4 regions of the Enterobacter cloacae subsp. cloacae ATCC 13047 genome follow, and region 1 is predicted to be linked to each of the others. Evidence: predicted binding sites of a transcription regulator. Region 1 holds the regulator's gene; each other region holds the start of a gene.
The links. Region 1 encodes CRP, which controls carbon source genes, mostly activating them, when cyclic AMP is high. Its sites were predicted from a motif close to ATGTGANNNNNNTCACAT; they were not measured.
Positions count from the first base shown of each region.

Region 2: the regulator CRP is predicted to act here: its motif matches at 1,115-1,132, upstream of ECL_RS09825 (iron-containing alcohol dehydrogenase).
Region 3: the regulator CRP is predicted to act here: its motif matches at 1,060-1,077, upstream of azuC (stress response protein AzuC).
Region 4: the regulator CRP is predicted to act here: its motif matches at 1,218-1,235, upstream of cdd (cytidine deaminase).

Region 1 covers NC_014121.1:4,841,121-4,843,324, reverse strand. Annotated here, with positions in the region: gene ECL_RS23635 (YccS/YhfK family putative transporter) at 1-706, opposite strand, end outside; gene crp (cAMP-activated global transcriptional regulator CRP) at 764-1,396, opposite strand; gene ECL_RS23625 (OsmC family protein) at 1,707-2,111, shown strand.
Region 2 covers NC_014121.1:2,033,128-2,035,331, forward strand. Annotated here, with positions in the region: gene dtnK (D-threonate kinase) at 1-1,058, opposite strand, end outside; gene ECL_RS09825 (iron-containing alcohol dehydrogenase) at 1,232-2,204, shown strand, end outside.
Region 3 covers NC_014121.1:1,406,597-1,408,800, reverse strand. Annotated here, with positions in the region: gene ECL_RS06855 (anaerobic C4-dicarboxylate transporter) at 1-488, shown strand, start outside; gene ECL_RS06850 (DUF2766 family protein) at 536-787, opposite strand; gene azuC (stress response protein AzuC) at 896-979, opposite strand; gene ECL_RS06840 (RpiB/LacA/LacB family sugar-phosphate isomerase) at 1,103-1,741, opposite strand; gene yecR (YecR family lipoprotein) at 1,996-2,204, shown strand, end outside.
Region 4 covers NC_014121.1:3,532,431-3,534,634, forward strand. Annotated here, with positions in the region: gene ECL_RS17085 (CidA/LrgA family protein) at 74-472, shown strand; gene ECL_RS17090 (CidB/LrgB family autolysis modulator) at 469-1,164, shown strand; gene cdd (cytidine deaminase) at 1,294-2,178, shown strand.

The DNA of each region.
Region 1 (2,204 bases):
GCCCTACCTGGAAGGTGCGCAGCAGCCGTTTATATTCGTGGTTCTTGTTGGCGGCCAGCATATGCAGTTGCTGGTAGCACTGGCTTATCAGATCCACCACCTTCTGCTGGCGCGTCAGCAGCGGCGGTAGCGATTTTTCCGGGTCGGTATGCTGGGTCAGCAGTGTGTATTTGGCTTCGCAGTACTCCGCAAGCTGGACATAGAGCAGGCTCAGGGATTCACGCAGCGGTTGTTCCCGCCACAGCCAGAACCAGAACCAGTTAAACAGGCCATACCATAGCGTACCGAGGGCGTAGATCAGCAGCGGCTCCCACACTGGCATGTTACCTGCGAGACTCAGGGTAAAGATGGCCGCGATGAGTGAGGCGGGCAGTAACCGCGCGTGCAGCGAACTGATTTCGGCGGTCACCCCCAGCGTCATCGCCAGCACGCTCAGGATTAGCGGCAGCGGAATATCGCGGGCCAGCAAAAGCTGCACGGCCAGGCTACACCCGGCAAACAGCGAACCGCCGATAATCAGACGTTTGAAAAAACGCTTATGCGGGGTGTCGAGACCGGCAATGTTGCAGCAGGCGGGAACCAGTGAAAACAGCAGCCCCTGCTGAAGATGCCCAAGGATCAGGCCCACGGCCACAGGAAGGCACAACACCAGCGTTTGTCGCAGTGCGTAGTTAACTTCCGGGTGATAAATCAGCCTGCGCCACATGGGGAGTAGAGACAAAAACGGCGTGACACCTTGCGATGGCACGCCGTTTTATCGGGATTAACGGGTTCCGTAAACCACGATGGTTTTACCGTGGGCGGAGATCAGGTTCTGATCTTCCAGCATTTTCAGGATACGGCCCACTGTTTCACGGGAGCAACCGACGATCTGACCAATTTCCTGGCGGGTAATTTTAATTTGCATGCCGTCAGGGTGGGTCATAGCGTCTGGCTGTTTCGCCAGGTTCAGCAGGGTCTGCGCGATACGGCCGGTCACGTCCAGGAAGGCGAGGTTACCCACTTTCTCTGATGTCACCTGCAGACGGCGAGCCATCTGCGAAGAAAGACGCATCAGGATGTCAGGGTTAACCTGAATCAACTGACGGAATTTCTTGTAGGAAATTTCAGCCACTTCACATGCTGTCTTTGCACGAACCCAGGCGCTACGTTCCTGGCCTTCTTCAAACAGGCCCAGTTCACCGATAAAATCGCCCTGGTTCAGATAAGAAAGGATCATCTCTTTCCCTTCTTCATCTTTGATCAGCACTGCCACCGAGCCTTTGACGATGTAATACAACGTTTCCGCTTTTTCACCCTGGTGAATCAGCGTGCTCTTCGATGGGTACTTATGAATGTGGCAATGAGACAAGAACCATTCGAGAGTCGGGTCTGTTTGCGGTTTGCCAAGCACCATGCGCTGTTATCCTCTGTTATAAGCTGTCACCAGAGTCATAAGATGCATCCGGACTCTGGGGTTGCAATCGAATTCTTACCCATACCTGGGAAGTCGGCTGTCGTAACGTTTCGCAGCCAGTAAAGTTTGATGTCCTCTGCATACATGTGTAACGTCAATGTATTACTGTAGCATCCAGAGTGTTTTAGCATAGCTTTCGCCGCGTGTCTCCTGGTGTCTCGCTTCAGCATGACGCAGGTCGCCTTCCATTGCGAGAAATGTAACGCACGCGTAATCTGTCACCAAAAATGCAACGTTGGAGCTAATGAATATGCAAGCGCGCGTGAAATGGGTAGAAGGTTTAACGTTCCTGGGCGAGTCCTCGTCGGGACACCAGATTTTGATGGACGGTAACTCCGGCGATAAAGCACCCAGCCCAATGGAAATGGTGCTGATGGCGGCAGGTGGATGCAGCGCGATTGACGTGGTGTCGATTCTGCAAAAGGGCCGTCATGATGTGACCGACTGTGAAGTCAAGCTCACGTCAGAACGTCGCGAAGAGGCGCCACGCCTGTTCACGCACATTAACCTGCATTTTGTTGTCACCGGGAACGCGCTGAAAGATGCTGCCGTCTCACGCGCGGTGGATCTGTCTGCGGAGAAATACTGCTCTGTGGCGTTAATGCTGGAGAAAGCGGTAAAAATTACCCATTCGTATGAAGTGATCGAGGCGTGATTGATGGGGCATCGTGCGTGTTGATGCCCTCACCCTAACCCTCTCCCACCGGGCTGAGGGATCCCCAGTAATATGGTCATGCCACCATGACCA
Region 2 (2,204 bases), 2.5 Mb from region 1:
TGCGCATCAAGCGCGCTGGCGACGGCCATTGCCACATCGCCGCCTGAGACATACAACGCATCCGGCGGACATGCCGTCAGTGCCTCTCGGGTAATCTCTCCCAGGAAGGCGCAGATCGTTTCACCCAGTTCGGTCCGGGTCATTTGATACTGCGCGCAAAGCCGTTCAACCTGATGTCGCGCCTCATGGTCCGGGCAGGTATGAACGATGCAGTGACGGCCCGCCTTCAGGGCCTGCGTGATGCGCATGAGCGCGCTCGCCGTCTCCCCGTTCAGCACATCATTAATATCAATAAACACCGACGAAACCGCAGGCTCTACAGCGGCCAGCGCAATCTGACGCTGAGCGATCTCACTCATTGATCCCACCAACGCCAGCAGTTGCTGACGGTTCACGGGGGCGAGATGGCGTGCCAGCGCATCACATAACCCGGCCGACCCGACCAGCAGCGGTGTCTGCGGGCAGGTCAGCGCGGCGGCAATAATGGCGTCCAGATCCTCGTCACACTGGGCATCGACAATGAGCCACTCCGTTCCCTGCGCCAGTTCGGCTGCCAGCGTGTTTACCGTCACGGATTGACAACTCACGTCGGTAAACAGGTCAGCAATCGTGGCAGACGGGACGGGCGTTTTCGGATCGCTGGCGAATTCGGTTTCATCCACCGGAATGCCGTTCACCAGACACCTGCCGTGACGTGTGATCCGCCCTGCCGCGGGATACGCTGGCGCCACAATCACCTGCCGTTTGCCGCTTACTGCCTTAAGGACGCCTGTTTCTGCCCCTACATTGCCGCGCAGTGTGGAATCAATCTTTTTGATGAGCCAGTGCGCATCCGCAAGATCCGCCCCTAGTACGGCCACTTTTTCGGCCGCCTCTGCTGCCCGCAGCGCACGGGAATCGGTATTAATAACCAGTGCATCCACCGGCTGGGTAAAGGGGGTGTGGAATGCCACGCTGACCTTCTTACCTCTCAGCGCCAGGCTGACACCCGCATCGTTTGCACCGGTAAAGTCATCTGCAACGACAACGACGTCTTTGAACAGGTTGTTCTCTTTCATTCCCACTCCGGGCTCGTTTTTCCTGCTAATGATTATATTCAATCACGATTGATTATATGTGAGCAAGATCAAGTTAATCAGTTTGCGAATAAATTATAAATTTAGCCACACGATGACCATGAAGCGTCTTAATTGAGCGAATTTAATCATGGACACAAAGACAGGAGAAAAGCGTGGTTACCCTCAACAGCACCATTATTAGCGGCGCAAATGCGCTCGCCGCCATCAGGCCATTACTCACCGAAAACGCGCAGCTCTTGCTGGTTACGGACGGCAACATTGCGCGTCTGGAGGCGGCAACACAGATCCGTTCAATTCTTGAAGAGGGCAACCGCCGCGTCACGGTGATTGACACGGTGCCGCCTGAACCCTCCCACCACGATGTCAGCCAGTTGCTCGCGGGATTAAACAGCGGATCGTTTGATGTCGTGGTTGGGATCGGCGGCGGCAGCGTACTGGATGTGGCGAAACTGCTCTCCGTGCTTTGTCACCCGCTGTCACCGGGGCTGGACAGCCTGCTGGCAGGGGTAAAACCGGTGGCACGCATCTCCTCACTTCTGATCCCCGCCACCGCCGGAACCGGGTCAGAAGCCACGCCGAACGCTATTCTGGCGATACCGGAGCAAAACACGAAGGTCGGTATTATCTCTCCGGTCCTGCTGCCCGATTACGTCGCCCTGCTGCCGGAATTGACCACCAGCATGCCCGCGCATATTGCCTCCTCCACCGGCATCGATGCCCTGTGCCATCTGATTGAGTGCTTCACCGCCACGGTCGCCAACCCGGTCAGCGATAACGCGGCGTTGACCGGGCTCGCTAAGCTGCTGAAGAACATCGAAACGGCCTGCGCTGAGCCGGGCAACCTGCTGGCAAAGCTGGAAATGCTGTGGGCCTCTTATTACGGCGGGGTCGCGATTGCGCATGCCGGCACACACCTGGTTCACGCCCTGTCTTATCCGCTTGGCGGGAAATATCACCTGCCGCACGGCGTGGCCAACGCCATTCTTCTGGCGCCCTGCATGAGGGTGGTTCGTCCCCACTGCGTGACAAAATTTGCGCAGGTCTGGGATCTCGTGCCAGGCGCGGACGGCAGCCTGTCCGATGACGAAAAATCTCACGCGCTGGTGGAGTACTTTGCCGCGCTGG
Region 3 (2,204 bases), 1.9 Mb from region 1:
TGATGCTGGTCACCTGCAAGGTCAATGCGGCGACCATTTCTAACGGCGCGGTCTTTAAAGCCGGAATGGTGGCGATTTTCTCGGTGTTCGGCGTCGCGTGGATGAGCGATACCTTTTTCCAGGCGCATCTCGACGAGCTAAAACTGGCGCTGGAAGGGGTCGTGAAAAGCCATCCGTGGACCTACGCCATCGTGCTTTTCCTGGTCTCTAAACTGGTGAACAGCCAGGCGGCAGCGCTGACGGCCGTGGCGCCGATGGGGTTAATGCTGGGTATCGATCCGAAAATGTTGATCGCTTTCTTCCCGGCGTCGTATGGCTATTTTGTTCTGCCCACCTACCCAAGCGATTTGGCCTGCATCGGGTTTGACCGTTCAGGGACAACTCGTATCGGCAAATTTATTATCAACCACAGCTTTATTCTACCTGGGATAATTGGCGTGAGCTGTGCGTGCGCGGCGAGTTATCTGCTGGTACAGACCTTCTTTTAAACGCTTTCGGGCGACAGGCACTGTCGCCCTTCTCACGTTGCGCGCTATCAGTGAGATTCACCCTGCGGCGTGAATCTCAGCTCAATCAGCGCGATGGCTTTCTGGATCGCCCGAAGCGTAACCGGGTCAGCCGCAGCGGGATGGCTGGAAAAATCGATGTTTTTCAGCTGGGTAGACATCTTCTCGCGCACTTCCACCGGCGCGATAACATCTAAGACATCAAGGATCTGTTTGATGACCAGCTGGCATGCGACAACATCAGATACCAGTTCCTGATCGGCGCTCAGGTTTTGAGGCATGGGGGTTTCTCCTTATTCAAAGGCCGCCATAGTAACAAAACACGCCCCCTTTCATCTCCCTTCTGGTGGTTGCAGGCATAAAAAAACCTGCCGAAGCAGGTTTTTTTATCAGAACATCGCGCCAGGCGGCACGTCTTTGAAGGTGTTGCAGTAGTTAGCCCACATGCTTTTGAGGATTTTGCGCAGTTTCATTGTGATGCTCCATTAACTTGTTATACAACTTTATCGTCAATGTGCCTATAATATGACCACCATCACAAAAATCAATATTTTTGTGACTCACATCACAATTTTTTCTGTATTCAACTACGCGTGTTAGCCGACAATCTCGCGCACGAAAGCCTCGATCTCTTTGTCCTGGCAGTTTTCAAAGAAGCACTGCTGGAAGCGCTGGCCGGAAACGGCGGTTTTTACCAGCTCAGGATCGATTGCCCGCAGCGTGTCCAGATAGTTCTCTTTGACCACAGCCGCTTTCACCTGATTCAGGATCCCCGCATTACGTACCTGAGGCTCTTTGCGCTCTGGCGGATAACCTTCTCCCTTGCGGCCGGTGAACGCTTTTTCGAAAATAAAGCGAACGTTCAGCTCTGCGCCCCAGCCGAAGCCTTTGGCAAACGGCAGGGCAAGCGCGTTACCGTTGTTTATCTGGGCGAAGAGAAACGCATCTGCAGGGTCGATACAGTAACCGCAGATCACGCCCGGGTGGATGTTCAGCGACATCAACGCCCCCTGGCCCGTTCCACACCCAGTCACCACAAAATCAACGGCCTTCGCATTGAGCAAAATGCTCGCCATGATCCCCAGATGGATATAGGTCAGATGATGGTCGTTCTCATCGCTCATGCCAACGTTATACACCGGGAACCCTTTTTCATCGGCGACCGTTTTTAACTCTTTCAGAATCACTGGATTTTTTGCGGCCTGGCTGTTTTCCATCATCAGTGCGATTTTCATTGTCTCTCTCCTGAATGCGTTGCGGGCGAGCCCATCATGGATACCTTTTCATCTTCACCCTACTATCACACAAACGCACTTTCAAATTAAATGAAAGATTGTTTTAAAAAACCAAAGGGGACTCACATTTTTGTTGATGACAGGTCTGAGCCCGGCCCGTTGCAAAGAGAAAGGGCAGATTGTCCGGCTATTCAGGGCATTGCGGCGGACAGCGAGCGGTACGATAACGTATTTCCCTCCACTCAGAGCGAACCATGAAAAGAGTCTTCGTTGTCGGCACGGTCCTGCTGCTCGCGGGATGTAGCATCAACCGCCAGGCACAGGTGAGCAGTCTGGATGCGCCAAATGGCATAGTCCGCCTTGACTATGGTCAGGCCGCCCTGCAAAACGCCTGGTCTGATGAATATGTGAATAACGGCACCGCAACCAAAGCGTGCCAGGGCATGGGATATGCCACCGCCTC
Region 4 (2,204 bases), 1.3 Mb from region 1:
ATTCATGATGTGATCCATGGCACACTTTCGGGTTTAATTGTATGATGAATGCGTTTCAGCAAGGATTTTAACCATGAGAAAATCATTGAACATTATCTGGCAATATCTGCGCGCATTCGTCCTGATTTACGCCTGCCTGTACGCCGGGATTTTCATCGCTTCCCTGCTTCCTATCACCATTCCCGGCAGCATTATCGGCATGCTGATCCTCTTTGTTCTGCTGGCGTTGCAAATTCTGCCCGCTAAGTGGGTCAACCTCGGCTGCTTCGTTCTTATTCGCTATATGGCGCTGCTGTTCGTGCCGATTGGCGTCGGGGTCATGCAGTACTTCGATCTGCTTAAAGCCCAGTTCGGCCCGATTGTCGTCTCCTGCGCGGTCAGTACGCTGGTGGTTTTCCTTGTGGTGAGCTGGAGTTCGCATCTGGTACATGGCGAACGTAAAGTGGTTGGACAGAAAGGAACAAAACAATGATGGCCAATATCTGGTGGTCGCTGCCATTAACCCTGGCGGTGTTCTTCGCGGCGCGCAAACTTGCCGCCCGGTTCAAGATGCCGCTGCTTAACCCGTTGCTGGTGGCGATGGTGGTGATTATCCCGTTCCTGCTGCTTACCGGTATTCCTTACGAACGCTACTTTGCCGGCAGCAAAATTTTAAACGACCTGCTACAACCCGCCGTGGTCGCGCTCGCATTTCCTTTATATGAACAGCTGCACCAGATCCGCGCCCGCTGGAAATCCATTATTACCATCTGTTTTGTGGGGAGCCTGGTGGCGATGATCACCGGTACTTCAGTCGCACTGCTGATGGGGGCCTCTGCGCAAATTGCCGCCTCTATTCTGCCGAAATCGGTAACCACGCCTATCGCCATGGCCGTGGGCGGTAGCCTCGGCGGCATTCCTGCCATCAGCGCCATGTGCGTGATCTTTGTCGGCATACTGGGCGCCGTGTTTGGCCATACCCTGCTCAATGTCATGCGCATTCATACTAAAGCCGCACGCGGTCTGGCGATGGGCACCGCGTCGCACGCGCTGGGCACCGCCCGCTGTGCGGAGCTGGATTACCAGGAGGGGGCGTTCAGCTCGCTGGCACTGGTGATCTGCGGAATCATGACCTCGCTGATGGCGCCGTTCATTTTCCCCGTGATTCTGGCGGTGATGGGCTAAAATTTGCGATGCGTCGCGCAAATTTCATTTTGTTTTCATAAGTTGCATACATAATGAGATATGGATCACATATAAAGCCCCAGCGGCTCCGTACACTACCGATCCATTAACCTTTATGAGGCAAACGCCATGCATCCACGTTTTCAAGCGGCTTTCGCCCGGCTTGCAGAGAAATTGCAATCAGCTCTGGCCCCGATTCTGGCGGATGAGCATTTCCCCGCCCTGCTCACCGCTGAGCAGATCACCACGCTGAAACAGGCCACGGATCTTGACGAAGACGCGCTGGCTTTCGCATTGCTGCCGCTGGCTGCCGCCTGTGCACGTGCCGATCTTTCCCACTTTAACGTTGGCGCCATTGCGCGCGGCGTCAGCGGAACCTGGTACTTCGGCGGAAACATGGAGTTCCTGGGCGCAACCATGCAGCAGACTGTTCATGCGGAACAGAGCGCCATCAGCCACGCCTGGCTGCGCGGCGAAAAGGCCCTGAGCGCCATTACCGTGAACTACACCCCGTGCGGGCACTGCCGTCAGTTTATGAATGAACTGAACAGCGGGCTGCAGCTGCGCATCAATCTGCCGGGTCGCGCGCCGCACACGCTGGGCGACTACCTGCCTGACGCCTTTGGTCCGAAAGATCTTGAAATCAAAACCCTGCTGATGGACGAGCAGGATCACGGTTACACGCTGACCGGTGATGACCTGACCCAGGCGGCCATTCGCGCTGCCAACAAGAGCCATACGCCGTACAGCAAATCCCCGAGCGGCGTGGCACTGCAATGCCGCGATGGGCGTATTTTTAGCGGCAGCTATGCCGAAAACGCCGCGTTTAACCCAACGCTGCCACCGCTGCAGGGCGCACTGAACCTGCTGAGTCTGAACGGCTATGACTACCCGGATATTCAGCGCGCCATTCTGGCAGAAATTGCCGATGCACCGCTGATTCAATGGGATGCCACCGCCGCCACCCTGAAAGCGCTGGGCTGCACGTCAATCGAGCGTGTATTGCTGGCGTGATCCTTCTGGCGGGCAGACATGCCCGC